Regions from separate parts of the Streptomyces sp. NPDC058662 genome, predicted to be linked through region 2. Evidence: riboswitches for the same ligand, from Rfam matches in the RefSeq annotation. Region 2 holds a riboswitch; each other region holds the start of a gene.
The links. Region 2 has a riboswitch for cyclic di-AMP ahead of ACFWUQ_RS10620 (M23 family metallopeptidase). Riboswitches for the same ligand answer to the same signal wherever they lie in the genome.
Positions count from the first base shown of each region.

Region 1 (5,148 bases), on a different contig from region 2:
CGGCCGCGACCCGGGTCACTGCCCGGCTTCCGTCGGCGCGGCGGTCTCTCCGGTGCCGGGGTTCCCGGCCTTCTCCGCGCACGGGGTGACGCACGCGCCCTTGGCCCACCACTCGGGCAGCATCGCCAGCGCCTCGTCCCCGAACGGGTTCACACCCGGGCCGGCCGCCAGGGAGTGGCCGACCAGCACGTGCAGGCACTTCACCCGGTCCGGCATGCCGCCCGCGCTCGGGAAGCCCTGGAGGACCTCGATGGCGTCCCGGCGCCGGATGTAGTCCTCGTGCGCGGCCCGGTAGGCGGCGGCGAGCTGCGGGTCGTCGGCGAGTCGGGCCTGCATCTCCTTCATCACGCCGTTGGCCTCCAGCGTGCCGATCGCGGAGGCCGCGCGCGGGCACGTCAGGTAGTACAGCGTCGGGAAGGGGGTGCCGTCGGGGAGCCGCGGCGCGGTCTCCACCACGTCCGGCCGGCCGCAGGGGCAGCGGTGCGCGATGGCGCGCAGCCCGCGCGGCGGGCGGCCGAGCTGCTGCTCGAACGCCTCGATGTCCGCGTCGGTCGGCTCGGTCCGGTCGGTCTGGGGCGGGGGCGTCTGCATGCCTGGAGGAATTCTCTTCGTTCGCGGTTCTTTGACGGATGGGCTGGGGCGCCGCGCGCCGGCGGGCCCCGGTACGCGCTCAGTCGCCGGGGCGGTCGGCCTTGTCGACGCCGTCCCAGACATTCGAGTACCAGGGGCGGTCGGAGCCGGCCCGGCCGGTCCGGGGACGCTCGTCCGCGGCCGCCCCGGGGTCGGTCATGATGTAGCCGATCTCCCCCGGACGCAGGAAGTGCAGGTGCTTGCGCGCCTGCTGCTCCGCGTAGGCGTTGTCCTGCCAGCGGGCCTTCTCGTCGCGGAGCCGTTCGAGCCGGTCCCGCGCCGTGGCGGCGTCGCGCTGCTGCTTCGCGATCTCCGAGCGCTGGGAGACGTACTGGCGCATCGGGTACGCGAGGGCGACGACCAGGGTACAGAGGACGAGCACGAGGAGCGCCGCCCGGCCGGTGAGACGGCTGCGCCTGACCTGGCGCCGCGTCTGGGAGCGGTAGACGTGGGCGGCGGTCCGCTCACCGAGCTGCTTGAGCCTGGTCGCGGTGGAGAAGGTGGAGAACCGATCCCGGTTCCCGGCCATTGATCCCGCCTCCCCTGTGCGCACTACGCAATACGTCCCCGCACACGGTACGGGACCGAGTGCGGGGACGTACGGAGGCTAGGCGCAGCCTTCGGTCGGAGCTGTCAGCCCTTGAAGCGCGGGAACGCGGAACGGCCCGCGTACACGGCGGCGTCGTCGAGGATCTCCTCGATGCGCAGCAGCTGGTTGTACTTGGCGACGCGGTCCGAGCGGGCCGGGGCGCCGGTCTTGATCTGGCCGCAGTTCACGGCGACGGCGAGGTCGGCGATGGTGACGTCCTCGGTCTCACCGGAGCGGTGGGACATCATGCACTTGAAGCCGTTGCGCTGGGCCATCTCGACGGCGTCGAGGGTCTCGGTGAGGGAACCGATCTGGTTCACCTTCACGAGCAGGGCGTTCGCGGAGCCCTCCTCGATACCGCGGGCCAGGCGCTCCGGGTTGGTGACGAAGAGGTCGTCGCCGACGATCTGGACCTTGGCGCCCAGGCGGTCGGTGAGGGTCTTCCAGCCGGCCCAGTCGTCCTCGTACAGCGGGTCCTCGATGGAGACCATCGGGTACGCGGAGACGAGCTCCTCGTAGTACTCGGTCATCTCGGCGGCCGAGCGGGACTGGCCCTCGAACTCGTACTTGCCGTCCTTGTAGAACTCGGACGCGGCGACGTCGAGCGCGAGCGCGATGTCCTTGCCCGGGGTGTAGCCGGCCTGCTTGATGGCCTCGACGATGAGGTCGAGCGCGGCGCGGTTGGACTCCAGGTTCGGGGCGAAGCCGCCCTCGTCGCCCAGGCCGGTGGAGAGGCCCTTGGTGTGCAGGACCTTCTTGAGGGTGTGGTAGACCTCGGCACCCCAGCGCAGCGCCTCGGAGAAGGACTCCGCGCCGATCGGGGCGATCATGAACTCCTGGATGTCCACGTTGGAGTCGGCGTGCGACCCGCCGTTGAGGATGTTCATCATCGGAACGGGCAGCAGGTGCGCGTTCGGGCCGCCGAGGTAGCGGAACAGCGGGAGGTCCGAGGCCTCGGACGCGGCGTGCGCGACGGCGAGGGAGACGCCGAGGATGGCGTTGGCGCCGAGCGAGCCCTTGTTGTCGGTGGCGTCCAGGTCGAACATGGCCTGGTCGATCAGGCGCTGCTCGGTGGCGTCGTAGCCGACGAGCTCCGGGCCGATCTGCTCGATGACGGCGAGGACGGCCTTCTCGACACCCTTGCCGAAGTAACGGTTGGGGTCACCGTCACGGAGCTCGATGGCTTCGAATGCACCGGTGGAGGCGCCGGACGGAACTGCAGCACGGCCGGTGCTGCCATCGTCGAGGCCCACCTCGACCTCGACCGTGGGGTTGCCTCGGGAGTCCAGGATTTCCCGGGCTACGACGACGTCGATGGACGGCACGAGCATCTCCTTCTGGGATGTGACGCTGAGTGTGCGGTGGCGTGTCGGGCCGTGGGACGGCCCAGCCGCTTAGAGCCTAACCGGCTCCGGGCACTGGGCCCGCCGACCGCCCGGGTCCTGGGACGAAAAAGGGCCCGAATACCCGCGTTACGGGACATAAGGCCGCAGTTTTCAGGGGTTCTGACGGTGCGCATGCCGCCGCCCGGCGCGCGAGTGGACGCGCGCCGGGCGGGGGGACGGACCTGCCGTGTGCTCACGGCCGCGGCTGGTGCCGCGGTGTTCAGCTGAGCTTCAGCTTCTGACCCGGGAAGATGAGGTCGGCGTCCGGGACGATGTCCTTGTTCAGCTCGAAGAGCTTCTCCCAGCCGTCCGTGACGCCGTTGGCCTCGGCGATGGTGCCCAGGGTGTCGCCGGCCTTGACCTCGTACGAGCCGTTGCCGGTCTTCGGGGCCGCGGCGGCGGGGCGCTCGGAGCGGGTGGTGGGAGCCTCGGCGCGCTTGGTCTCCTGCTTGGGCGCGGCCTTCTGCTCGACCTTCTTGGACTCGGTCTTCTTCGACTCGGCCTTCGGCTTGGCCGGGGCCTCGGCGGCGCCGCCCGCGTAGGAGGAGTTCGACAGGCCCTTGCCGCAGTGCGGCCAGGCGCCCTTGCCCTGGCCCTTGAGGACCTTCTCGGCGACGGCTATCTGCTGCGCCTTCGAGGCCTGGTTGGCCTGCGCGGCGTACGCCTTGCCACCGAAGGCGGCCCAGGTGGAGGACGAGAACTGCAGGCCGCCGTAGTAGCCGTTGCCGGTGTTGATGGCCCAGTTGCCGCCGGCCTCGCACTGCGCGACGCGATCCCACTCGGAGGCGGTGGCGGCACTGGCGGTGCCGGCGGTCATCAGGGGTGCGGCGACGGCGACACCGGCGACGCCGGCGAGCGTGACGATACGGGCGGCCTTGTTGGCGCGACGGTGCTTGCCCTTGCCGGAAAGCAGCATGGAGTTCTCCTCACCGACGCCTACGAGGTGAGCTGTCGGGTTCGGGCGGATGAGTTGCCCGGCCGTGCGATCGGGTCGCACGTCTTAACCCCCAGCCGGTGGCGTGACCGTCTCTCAACGGCCGCTCCCGGCACTTACCTTGGTTCCCCCGCTCCTGCCTTCGGCGCTTGACGCGACGACTGTTCCCTCCGTCCGCCGGCAGGATTCGGCGATGCGGTCGAAGGAGCCCGCGGTGGCGAGCGATTCAGAAGGTAGACAGGTCTCCCCCCGATGTTCAACGAGCGCCATCGGGGAGAAACAGGCCCTACTTGCGTTCCTCCCGAGCGCGTTTGCGCAGGTGAGGCCGGGGTTTGCGGAAGCCCCGGGGCCGGACACGCCAGTTGACCGGAAGAGACACATGTCTCACTTACAGAATTCCGACAATCAGCGCGTACCGGACGCCCGAAGTGCCCCTATTCCGCGCTTAGATCCAGATTTTGGCCGGGCTTGATGAGGTCCGCGTCCTCGCCGATGACCTGCTCGTTGGCCGCGTAGAGCGCGTTCCAGCCCCCCTTGAGGCCGTTGGCGTCCGCGATCGTGGCCAGGCTGTCGCCGGCCCGGACGGTGTACGTGGGGTCCGACGCGGCGTCAGCCGTGACGGGCGCCTCCACGGCGGGGGCCCCGCGGTGCTTGCCGGCGCCCGCCGTCTGACCCGCGAGCTGCGCCGTCGGCGAGGTCGGGGCGCTCGGGGCGCTCGGGGAGGCCGGGGCGCTCGGGGCGCCGGGCGTCGCCGAGCCGTCGGGAACGCCGGGAAGGGCCGGGGCCGTCGGGTCGGCGGCCGGCGGGGTGACCGGCGGCGTGGTGGGCGCCGTCGGGTCCAGCGGGGTGGCGCCGGGCCCACCCGGGAGGACCGGGGCGGTCGGGTCGGCGGGCTGCACCGGGGCCGTGGTCGGGTCGTCCGGCGCCGGCATGACGGGCAGTCCGAGGGAGGGCGCCAGCGGGCCCTCCGGCGTGGTGGGCGACGGGCTCACGGCCGGGGCCGGGGTCGGCGCCCCGAAGTCGGTGGGGCGCGTACCGGTGCCGGTCGCCGGCACCGTGTCGTCCGGCCGGGACGGGGTGGGGCGCACGGGCTTGGCCTCGCCCGGCAGGCCGGGGTCGACCTCCGCGGCCGGACCCGACTGCGCCAGTCCGGCGGAGGAGGCGCACAGCGGCCACGCCTGCGGCCCCTGCGCGGCGAGCACGCGCTCGGCCACGGCTATCTGCTGGGACCGGCTCGCGAGGTCGGGCCGCTCGGCGAAGTCGAGGCCGCCGGCGTTGCGCCACTGGTCCTGCGTGAACTGGAGCCCGCCGTAGGCGCCGCTGCCGCTGTTGGCGCTCCACGCGCCACCGCTCTCGCACTCGGCGACCTTGTCCCATGTGGAGGTCTCGGCGGCGGTGGCACTGGTCGCCGCGAGCAGCGGCAGGGCCAGTGCGGAGCCGGCGACACCGGCGGTGACAACCAGGGCGGGTACCTGGCGGGGGCGTCTGTGGCGGCCGTTCCCGGAACGCATGAAGGTTCACCTTTCGCATAACGGCGGGGTAACGGCAGAACCTAGCGGGCCTCGAACGTTTGTCACAAGTTTCGACTGAAACTGACTTGAAGTCAGCCG
Region 1 covers NZ_JBHXRU010000021.1:36,427-41,574, forward strand. The annotation lists gene ACFWUQ_RS10790 (exopolyphosphatase) at 1-19, opposite strand, end outside; gene ACFWUQ_RS10795 (DUF501 domain-containing protein) at 16-591, opposite strand; gene ACFWUQ_RS10800 (septum formation initiator family protein) at 671-1,159, opposite strand; gene eno (phosphopyruvate hydratase) at 1,264-2,550, opposite strand; gene ACFWUQ_RS10810 (transglycosylase family protein) at 2,825-3,520, opposite strand; cyclic di-AMP (ydaO/yuaA leader) riboswitch at 3,523-3,696, opposite strand; gene ACFWUQ_RS10815 (transglycosylase family protein) at 3,973-5,049, opposite strand; gene ACFWUQ_RS10820 (cytochrome P450) at 5,142-5,148, opposite strand, start outside.
Region 1: linked by a shared signal. The riboswitch ahead of ACFWUQ_RS10810 (transglycosylase family protein) and the one ahead of ACFWUQ_RS10620 (M23 family metallopeptidase) in region 2 are both predicted to bind cyclic di-AMP.

Region 2 (5,148 bases):
CCGCAGCGCCTCGCGGACCGGGACCCGCGAGACCCCGTACCGGCGGGCCAGGACCTCCTCGGTCAGCCGGCCGCCCGGCTCGAAGACCCCGGAGACGATGTCGTCGCGAATTGCTGTGCATACCGCGTGCGCGGGAATACGCAAAACCGGACCTCCGCCTCATTCCAACTGCCGCCGTGGGACATGCTCGTGCGTACTGCGACTCTATTGCAACACACGATAATTTCCGAGAGCGGCCGGAAATGCGAAACATTTGCCCGGGCGGTACAACGTGAAGGACCCCGGCTCGTCGAGCCGGGGTCCTTCACGAAGCGGGGGTGCGGGTCAGAGGCTGACCCCGTGCGAGCGCAGGTACGCGATCGGGTCGATGTCCGAGCCGTAGTCGGCGCCGCTGCGGGCCTCGAAGTGCAGGTGCGGGCCGCTGGAGTTGCCGGTGGAGCCCGACAGGCCGATCTGCTGTCCGGGGGTGACCTGCTGGCCGACGGAGACGCTCAGCGACTGCAGGTGCCCGTACTGGGTGTAGGTGCCGTCGTTGTGCTTGATGACGACGTTGTTGCCGTAGGCGCCGCCCCAGCCGGCCTCGACGACGGTGCCGATGCCCACCGCGCGGACCTTGGAGCCCGAGGCGGCGTGGAAGTCGATGCCGGTGTGGGTGCCGGAGGACCACATGGCGCCGCCGGCGCGGTACTGGGTGCTCACGTACGAGCCGTCGACGGGGGCGACGAAGGTGTTGAGGCGCTTGCGCTCCTCCTCGCGGGCGGCACGCTCGGCGGCCTCGCGCTCGGCCTTCGCCTTGGCCTCGGCGAGGCGCTTGGACTCCGCGGCACGCTGCTTGGCGTCGGCCTCGGCCTGGGCCTTGGCCGCGGCGTGCTCGGCGGCGCGCCGCTGGGATTCGGCCTGATCCGCGATGTCGCCGGCGAGGTCCTCGGCGACGACGACGGCGCCCAGCGCGTTGTCCTGGAAGGAGTTGTTTGCGTTGCCGGTGTCCGCTGCGAACGCCGGACCGGCGAGGGAGCCCACCACACCAGTGGTGGCGAGGGCCGCGATGCCGGCGTAACCGGCGGTCTTGCGGCTCAGACGGCTGGAACCACGGTGCTTACCGGCGGCACGACTGCCAAACGCCATGAAGGGGCTGATCCTTTCCTTCCCTCTCGCCTACCGGGTTAGCTGACGGGTTCGGAGCAGGAAGGTCTCCTACGGGCCTCCTCTTGCGAGGCGGTCCGATTCACCCCAGGGACTGAGTTGGGTCCCCGGCTCCCCAGGCTCGCGCCTGACGGGGACTCGGCGATCGCTGCCCGGTGCCGCGGACGCGGCGAGTACAACTGACGGACAGCACGGGTGACGCTAGGCGGATCATCAGTCAATCGCCAAACACAGACGCCTTTTTGTTGCGTACGCCACACCGCATAAAAGCAACCTCTCCACTAAACGGACAAAAGGGGCCCCGGCAGACAAGGCCGCCGGAACCCCTTCTTCCGCGCGTCAGTTGGAGACGACGCTCACCTCGCCGATCCCCAGGGCCCGCACGGGCTCCTCGATCTGCGCCGCGTCGCCCACCAGAACGGTGACCAGCCGGTTCGCCGGGAAGGCGGCCACGACCGCCGACGTGGCTTCCACCGTGCCGGTCTCGGCGAGCTGCGCGTACAACCGCGCCTGGTAGTCGTCCGGGAGCTCCTGCTCGACCTGGTCGGCGAGGGTGCCGGCGACCGAGGACGCCGTCTCGAACTTCAACGGGGCGACGCCCACCAGGTTCTGCACCGCCACATCCCGTTCGACGTCGGTCAGGCCGCCCTCCGCGAGGGTGCGCAGCACCTTCCAGAGGTCCTCCAGCGCCGGACCGGTGTTCGGGGTGTCCACCGAGCCGCTGATGGCGAGCATCGAGGCGCCCTTGCCGTCGGCCGTGGAGCGCAGCACCTGGCCGAAGGAGCGCACGCCGTACGTGTACCCCTTCTCCTCGCGCAGGACCTTGTCCAGACGGGAGGTCAGGGTCCCGCCCAGGCAGTACGTGCCCAGCACCTGGGCCGCCCAGACCCGGTCGTGCCGGTCGGGCCCGATCCGGCCGATGAGCAGCTGCGTCTGGACCGCGCCGGGACGGTCCACGATGACCACGCGGCCGGTGTCGTCGGCGGTCACCGGCGGGACGGGGACGGGCTCGGCGGTGTTGCCCGTCCAGGCGCCGAGGGTGTCCGCGAGGACGGCGTCCAGGTCGATGCCGGTCAGGTCGCCGACGATCACCGCGGTGGCCGTGGCGGGGCGGACGTGCGCCTCGTAGAAGGCGCGCACGGCCGGGGCGTCGATACGGGCGACGGTCTCCTCGGTGCCCTGGCGCGGGCGGGACATCCGCAGCGACGCCGGGAAGAGCTCCTTGGAGAGCTGCATCGCGGCGCGGCGCTGGGGGTTGGCCAGCTCGTGCGGGATCTCGTCGAGGCGGTTGCGCACCAGGCGGTCGACCTCGGCCTCGTCGAAGGCGGGCGCGCGCAGCGCCTCGGCGAGCAGGCCCAGCGCCTTGTGCAGGCGGGAGGCCGGGACCTCCAGGGAGACCCGCAGGCCCGGGTGGTCGGCGTGCGCGTCGAGGTTGGCGCCGCAGCGCTCCAGCTCGGCCGCGAACTCCTCGGCGGAGTGCTTGTCGGTGCCCTCGGACAGCGCGCGCGCCATGATGGTCGCCACGCCGTCCAGGCCGGCCGGCTCCGCGTCGAGCGGCGCGGTGAGGTTCATCTCGACGGCCACCACCTGCTGGCCGGGCCGGTGGCAGCGCAGCAGGGTCAGGCCGTTGGCCAGCTCGCCGCGCTCGGGGGCCGGGAAGGCCCACGGCTGCGGCTCGCCGCCCTGCGGGCGGGGGTGGAAGGTCATCGTGACGGCTGCGGTGTCGGTCACTGCTCCGCCCCCTCGTTCTCGTCGGACTCGTCGTTCTCGCCGGCGTCGGAGTCGGTGCCGTCGGTGGGGCGCGGCTCGTAGACGAGCACCGCGCGGTTGTCCGGGCGCAGTCGGGCGGCGGCCGCGGCCTGCACCTCCTCGGCGGTGACGTCGAGGAGCCGCTGGACGGCGGTCAGTGCCAGCTGCGGGTCGCCGAACAGCACCGCGAAGCGGCACAGTTCGTCGGCGCGGCCGGCCACCGTGCTCAGCCGGTCGAGCCACTCGCGCTCCAGCTTGGCCTGCGCGCGCTCCATCTCCTCGGCCGTGGGGCCCTCGGCGGCGAACCGCGCGAGCTCCTCGTCCACGGCCGCCTCGATGGCAGGGACCTCGACCCCGCCGGAGGTCTTGACGTCCAGCCAGCCCAGCGAGGGGGCCCCGGCCAGGCGCAGCATGCCGAAGCCGGCCGCGACGGCCGTCTGGTCCCGGCGCACCAGGCGGTTGTGCAGCCGCGAGGACTCGCCGCTGCCCAGGATGGTCAGCGCCACGTCCACGGCGTCGCACTCGCGGGTGCCGTCGTGCGGAAGGCGGTAGGCGGCCATCAGGGCGCGTGCCGGCACCTCCTCGACGATCTCCTCGCGCAGCTCGCGCCCGATCACGTCGGGCAGCGCGCCGTCGCGCGGGGGCTGCTTGCCTTCGTGGCCGGGGATGGTGCCGAAGTACTTCTCGATCCAGGCCAGCGTCTGCTCGGGGTCGATGTCGCCGACGACCGAGAGGACCGCGTTGTTGGGCGCGTAGTACGTACGGAAGAAGGTGCGCGCGTCCTCCAGGGACGCGGCGTCCAGGTCGGCCATCGAGCCGATCGGGGTGTGGTGGTACGGGTGGCCCTCGGGGTAGGCCAGGGCGGTCAGCCGCTCGAAGGCCGTGCCGTACGGGACGTTGTCGTAGCGCTGGCGGCGCTCGTTCTTGACGACGTCGCGCTGGTTCTCCATGGACTCGTCGTCCAGCGCGGTCAGCAGCGAGCCCATCCGGTCCGCCTCCAGCCAGAGCGCGAGCTCAAGCTGGTGGGTCGGCATCGTCTCGAAGTAGTTCGTGCGCTCGAAGCTGGTGGTGCCGTTCAGGGAGCCTCCGGCGCCCTGGACCAGCTCGAAGTGCCCGTTGCCCGGTACGCTCGCCGAACCCTGGAACATCAGGTGCTCGAAGAGGTGAGCCAGGCCGGTACGCCCCTTGACTTCGTGGCGCGAGCCGACGTCGTACCAGAGGCAGACGGCGGCGACCGGGGTGAGGTGGTCCTCGGAAAGCACCACGCGCAGGCCGTTGGCCAGGCGGTGCTCGGTCGCTGTCAGGCCGCCGGAGCCGGCCTGAGCTGTGGCCGTGTGACCCATGGGCATGTGGTCCCTTCGATCGCGATGCAGAGATTTCTGTCAGACCTGCCACTGTATGCAAGCGCGTCGACGGCCGGATAAGTTCCCGGGTCACACCTGGGTCGGAGTCGGCGTTGTCGGTGCCTCGGGACACAATGGTCCGCGTCAAACCCCGTCGGACCCGTCAATCCCGGTCAGTCCCGCACCGCCGGGACCGCCCGCACCACCAGCACGGCCCGCACCACCAGCACGGCCGGCAGGACCCGCACCATCCCGTACGACCCCGCCAGACCCCGTCAGACAGCCAGCACACCTTCTTCATTGGTTAAGGAGCCGCGCAGCGATGGCCCGCCGCAGCACGAAGACCCCGCCGCCGGAGGATTTCGAGGAGAAGATCCTCGACATCGACGTCGTCGACGAAATGCAGGGCTCCTTCCTCGAGTACGCGTACTCGGTGATCTACTCCCGTGCCCTGCCCGACGCCCGGGACGGCATGAAGCCCGTGCACCGGCGCATCGTCTACCAGATGAACGAGATGGGCCTGCGGCCCGACCGCGGGTACGTGAAGTGCGCCCGTGTCGTCGGCGAGGTCATGGGCAAGCTCCACCCGCACGGTGACGCGTCGATCTACGACGCCCTCGTGCGCATGGCCCAGCCGTTCTCGATGCGGCTGCCGCTCGTCGACGGCCACGGCAACTTCGGTTCGCTCGGCAACGACGACCCGCCGGCCGCCATGCGCTACACCGAGTGCAAGATGGCCGACGCCACGTCGCTGATGACGGAGTCGATCGACGAGGACACCGTCGACTTCACCGCCAACTACGACGGCCAGGAGCGGGAGCCGGTGGCCCTGCCCGCCGCCTACCCGAACCTGCTGGTCAACGGCGCCTCCGGGATCGCGGTCGGCATGGCCACCAACATGCCCCCGCACAAC
Region 2 covers NZ_JBHXRU010000020.1:70,288-75,435, reverse strand. The annotation lists gene ACFWUQ_RS10625 (GntR family transcriptional regulator) at 1-144, opposite strand, end outside; gene ACFWUQ_RS10620 (M23 family metallopeptidase) at 325-1,125, opposite strand; cyclic di-AMP (ydaO/yuaA leader) riboswitch at 1,138-1,297, opposite strand; gene ACFWUQ_RS10615 (M16 family metallopeptidase) at 1,483-2,874, opposite strand; gene ACFWUQ_RS10610 (M16 family metallopeptidase) at 2,871-4,235, opposite strand; gene ACFWUQ_RS10605 (DNA topoisomerase (ATP-hydrolyzing) subunit A) at 4,558-5,148, shown strand, end outside.

Region 3 (5,148 bases), on a different contig from region 2:
CGCAGTCCGCTCGCGGGCGGCTTCGCAAGCTCCGCCAGGGTGGTCGGGTAGACGGGGATCGGCGCGCCGGGGATGCGCCGGACCCGCTGCTCCTTGTGGAAGTAGACCTTGGCGAACTCCCGCATCGAGCCCGAGGGCCTGGTCCGGGCCCCCACCGGGTTCTGGAAGACGCCGTCGGCGAAGTGGGGTGAGCGGTGGATCCGCTCCAGCCGGGCGCCGGACGGGTCCGCGCCGAAGGCTTCGGGCCGCAGGGCGCGCAGCCGTGGACGCAGGGGACGGGAGCCGGTCAAAGCGCCTCCTGGGAGGGTGGTGGCAGGACGGTCGTGGGTCTACGACCATCCCAACGCGTACCGGCCCCGAAGGATTCCGGTTCCGGCCGCCGTCCGCTCCGGCGCCCCCGCGTCGCCCCCGTCACAGCCGCCCGGCCCCCGTGCCGCCCCCGTCACAGCTACCGCCGTGGCGCCCCCGCCACAGCCGCCCGGCCCCCGTACCCGCGGACCGGCCCCCGCCGGCTACAGCGGGAGCAGGTCCGGCCGCTTCGCCTCGACGTGGTCCCCGGAGGACTCCCCGCGCAACCGTCGGCCGATCCACGGCGCCAGGTGCTCGCGGGCCCACTGGATGTTGTCCCGGGTCACGTCCACCGAGCCGCGCGGGCGCTCCGGCGGCCACGGCTGGTCGGGGTCGGCCGGTACCTCCAGGCCCAGCACCTGTGCCGCCCGCAGGGCGACCCGGGTGTGCCCGTCGGGCGACAGGTGCAGCCGGTCGCCGTCCCAGGCCCGCCGGTCCTGGACGGACTTGAGCGACCACAGGTCGAGCACCGGGCAGTCGTACCGGTCGGCGATGGCGCGGACATGCGCGCTGTACGTCGCCACCTTGCCCCGGATGTGCCGCAGGACGGGCACTCCCCGGGTGTCGAAGCCGGTCGTGATCATGACCTGGCCGACCGAGCCGGCGAGGTCGGCCACGGCCGCCTCGAACCGCTCGGCCACGTCGTCCGGGTCGCTGCCCGGCCGGATGATGTCGTTGCCGCCCGCGCAGAAGGTCACCAGGTCCGGGCCGAGCTGTTTGGCCCTCGGCACCTGCTCGGCCACGATCTGGTCGAGGAGCCGCCCCCGGACGGCCAGGTTCGCGTAGCGGAAGTCGTGTTCGTCGCGCTGGTCGGCCAGAAGGACGGCGAACCGGTCCGCCCAGCCGAGATAGGTGCCCCCGGGTCCCGGGTCCCCCACACCCTCGGTGAAGCTGTCCCCGATCGCCGCGTACGAGCCGATGGTCTTGAGTTTCGTCGTCGTCGCTGCCACGAGACACCATCCTTCACTCTCGTGCACGACCTACGCCAACGTAATGGGGGGTTGACGGACCGTGATCTGTACCACCCGGGGGACCAGGAATAAGTGCGCGTGGGGCCGGGACCCCCCTCGGGTCCCGGCCCCACGCGTGTCAGCGCTCCGACGGCGGGTGCCGTCAGATGGTCACGCCCTTCGAGCGCAGGTAGCTCAGCGGGTTGATGTCCGAGCCGTAGGACGGGCCGGTGCGGATCTCGAAGTGCAGGTGCGGACCGGTGGAGTTGCCGGTGGAACCGGAGAGGCCGATGCGCTGGCCGGCGGTGACGCTCTGGCCCGACGAGACGGACAGCGAGGACAGGTGGGCGTACTGGGAGTACTTGCCGTCCGCGTGCCGGATGACGACCTCGTTGCCGTACGAACCGCTCCAACCGGCGGAGACCACGGTGCCCGCGCCGACGGCCTTGACCGTGGTGCCGGAGCTCGCCATGAAGTCGAGGCCGGTGTGGTAGCCGGAGGACCACATCGCACCGGCGACCCGGTACTGGGTGGACACCCCGCCGCTGACGGGGGCGACGAAGCCGCCGGCGGCGACCGTGTTCGAGCCGGCCGCGGAGCCGGCCGGGGTGCCGGCGTCCTGGGGCTGCTGCTTCGGCTGCGGCTTGCGGACGGGGGCCGCGGCGGGCTCGTCCCTCTCGGCCGCCGCGCCCTTCCCGGCCGCCGGGGCCTTGTCGGAGGACTTCGCGGCGGGCGCCGGGGCGGTCTGCGTCGGAGCGGCCTTGCCCGGCGCGCCGAGCGTGAGGCGCAGGCCCGGGTGGATCAGCGACGGGTCGGAGCCGACGGCCTCGCGGTTGTCGGCGTACAGCTGCTCCCAGCCACCGGACAGCTGCCGCTCGACGGCGATCTTGGAGAGGTAGTCGCCCGGCACGACCGTGTACACGGTCGGGGCGGCCTGCGCCGTCACGGGCACCGCCTGCGGCGCCACCGGGGCCGCGGCCTGGAGCTGCGGCGCCGCGGCGGGGACCACCGCGGGAGCCGCGGCCGGCGCGCCGGCCGCCTGGGCGCCGGCGGCGCCCATCAGCGGCAGCGCCAGGGCGGCGCCGCCGGTACCGGCGACGGCGAGACCGCGCGATATCGAGCGGGACTTGGGACGGCGGTGCTTACCCTTTGCAGGCATGGCGAATTCCTCTCCGTCGCCTACGAGGTGAGCTGTCGGGTTCGGACTGGAGATGTCCGGCCGTCCATGTGCGAGACATGTACGGCTTCACCCCGAGCTGTCCGGATACGAAGATCCGGACAGCGGCTTACCTGGGTCCCCCGCTCCTGCCGCGCGCGTGAATAGTCGGGTGCGGTTTCCGGGAGGCGGCAGGATTAGGCGGTCCACCCGGATCGATCGCGAAGGTAATCCAGTCCGACCGCAGGTAACAAGCCATGAATTCCCGGACGGATTCCCGGGGGTGAGGGATCGACGGAATTCCGGTCACCCTCTGTCCATTCCGCCGCGGCAACAACCGTCCTGGCTGGGCCATTCGGCTTCCGCGATCAGGCACGCACGGTCACCGTATGATCTGGCTCACGGGGAGGCGCGCGATCTGGCCGCCGCCTACGGCAAGTTAGTGCCAAGTAGCCCAATTCGGACACGCCACCACACAGCGGAGGAGTTCCCGTGACCCAGCAGATACCCCCGGCGCCGCCCGCACAGCCGCAGCCCGAGCCGGAGTTGTCCGGTGTGCGTAATTTCCGCGATGTGGGCGGATTGCCGACGGTGGACGGGCGAAGGGTCAAGCCGGGACGACTGTTTCGAAGCGGACATCTGGCGCATGCCACCGATACCGATGCGGAGTTCCTCTCCTCGCTCGGCCTCCACACCGTCTTCGACTTCCGCAACGCCGCCGACCACTCCCTGGAGGGCGCCGACATCGAGCTGCCCGGCGTACGGAACGTCAACATCCCGCTCTCGGACCCCGCCGACGGCCGGGAGTTCTGGAAGATGGTCCGCGAGGGCGACCTCGAACAGCTCCGCTCGGTACTCGGCGACGGCCGGGCCGCGGCCCGGATGGCGAACTCCTACCGCCAGATGATCAGGTACCGCACGGCCGAGCACAGCCGGGTGGTGCACGCCCTCGCCGAGGAGAGCGTCCCGGCCCTGATGCACTGCGCGGCGGGCAAGGACCGGGCCGGACTGGCCATCGCCGTCACCCTCCTCGCGCTCGGTGTCGAACGCGACGCGATCGTCGCGGACTACCTGGAGTCCAACGCCCCGCACCGCCGCTACCGGATCCGCCGGAGCGGCGGCGCCGCCGAGGAGCGCACTCCCGAGGTGATGGAGCTGCTCGCCCCGCTCTTCGACGCCCGCGCCGACTACCTGACCGCCGCCTTCGAGACCATCGACGAGCAGTGGGGCGGAGTGGAGCGCTACCTGGCCGAGGGCCTCGGGCTGACACCCGGGACCCTCGTCCGGCTCCGCGACCGACTGCTGTCGTAGCGGGGCGCCGGGCCCGGGACCGGCCGGATGTCAGCGGTTGCCCACCGCCTGCTTGACCAGCGTCCGGCCGAAGTCCCACATGAGCCCCGAACCGCCGTGCGCCTCGTCCATGACCGCCCGGAACGCTCCGACGAACCGGTCGACGTCCCCCTCGTCCACGATCAGGGGCGGGATCAGTTTGATCACTTCCAGGTGGTCCCCGGAGACCTGCGTGAGGATCCGGTGCTTCTGCAGCAGGGGCACCACGACCATCTGCGCGAAGAGCCCCTTGCGGGCCGCCTGGAGCACGCTCCACCGGCTGCGCAGGCCCAGGGAGGACGGCCGGCCGAACTCGATGCCGATCATCAGCCCCCGCCCGCGCACCTCGTGCAGCAGCTCGTACTCGTCGACCATCGCCGCGAGCCGCCCACGCAGCAGGTCGCCCGTGGAGCGGGCGTTGGCCACGAGTTCCTCGTCCTCCATCACGGACAGGACCGCGAGCCCGGCCGCCATCGCCTGAGCGTTGGAGCCGAAGCTCGCGGAGTGCACGAGGACCCGGTCCATGGACGAGTAGACCTTCTTGAAGATCCAGTCCTTGCCCAGGGTCGCGCCGACCGGTACATAGCCGCCCGACAGCGCCTTGGCGACGCAGACCAGGTCCGGTTCCACGCCCGGTTCGTGCTGGTAGGCGTAGAAGTCGCCGGTACGTCCGAGGCCGGTCTGCACCTCGTCCGCGATGAGCAGCGCCTTGTGCCGGTGCAGCAGCTCCTGCGCCGCGAGCAGGAACCCGGGCGGCGCCGCGAGGACGCCCTTGCCCTGGATCGGCTCCACCACGAGGGCCGCCACGTCGCCGCGCGCGAGCTCCCGTTCCAGGGCCGCCAGGTCTCCCAGCGCGATCCCCGTGTCGGGGAGCAGCGGTGCGAAGCCGTCCCGGAAGCCGCTCTCCCCGTTCACCGAGAGCGAGCCGGTGGTGAGCCCGTGGAAGGCGTGGTGGCAGTACAGCACCCTGGGCCGGCCGGTGGCGTACCGGGCGAACTTCAGGGCGGTCTCCACGGCCTCGGTGCCGCTGTTGCCGAAGAAGACCCGGTCCAGGTGCGGGGTGTACGAGAGCAGCTTCTCCGCCAGCAGCCCGGGCAGCGGCTGGCAGTCGAAGCGGGTGAGGTCGGCGAGCTGGGCGTCCAGAACGTCGTGCAGGGCCCGGCGGACCACCGGGTGGTGGCGGCCGAGGCCCATCACTCCGAAGCCGGCCAGCATGTCGAGGTAGTCGTTGCCCTCGTCGTCCCAGAAGTGCGCGCCCTCGGCCCGTTCGTAGACCTTGTCGAAGCCGATGGTGCGCAGCATCCGGGGCAGCTGGTGGTTGAGGTGGCGGGCGTGCAGCTCGTACCGTTCCCCGCCGCGCGCGGC
Region 3 covers NZ_JBHXRU010000153.1:991-6,138, forward strand. The annotation lists gene ACFWUQ_RS30015 (MBL fold metallo-hydrolase) at 1-290, opposite strand, end outside; gene ACFWUQ_RS30020 (SGNH/GDSL hydrolase family protein) at 513-1,298, opposite strand; gene ACFWUQ_RS30025 (peptidoglycan DD-metalloendopeptidase family protein) at 1,462-2,457, opposite strand; cyclic di-AMP (ydaO/yuaA leader) riboswitch at 2,462-2,658, opposite strand; gene ACFWUQ_RS30030 (tyrosine-protein phosphatase) at 2,947-3,765, shown strand; gene ACFWUQ_RS30035 (aspartate aminotransferase family protein) at 3,796-5,148, opposite strand, start outside.
Region 3: linked by a shared signal. The riboswitch ahead of ACFWUQ_RS30025 (peptidoglycan DD-metalloendopeptidase family protein) and the one ahead of ACFWUQ_RS10620 (M23 family metallopeptidase) in region 2 are both predicted to bind cyclic di-AMP.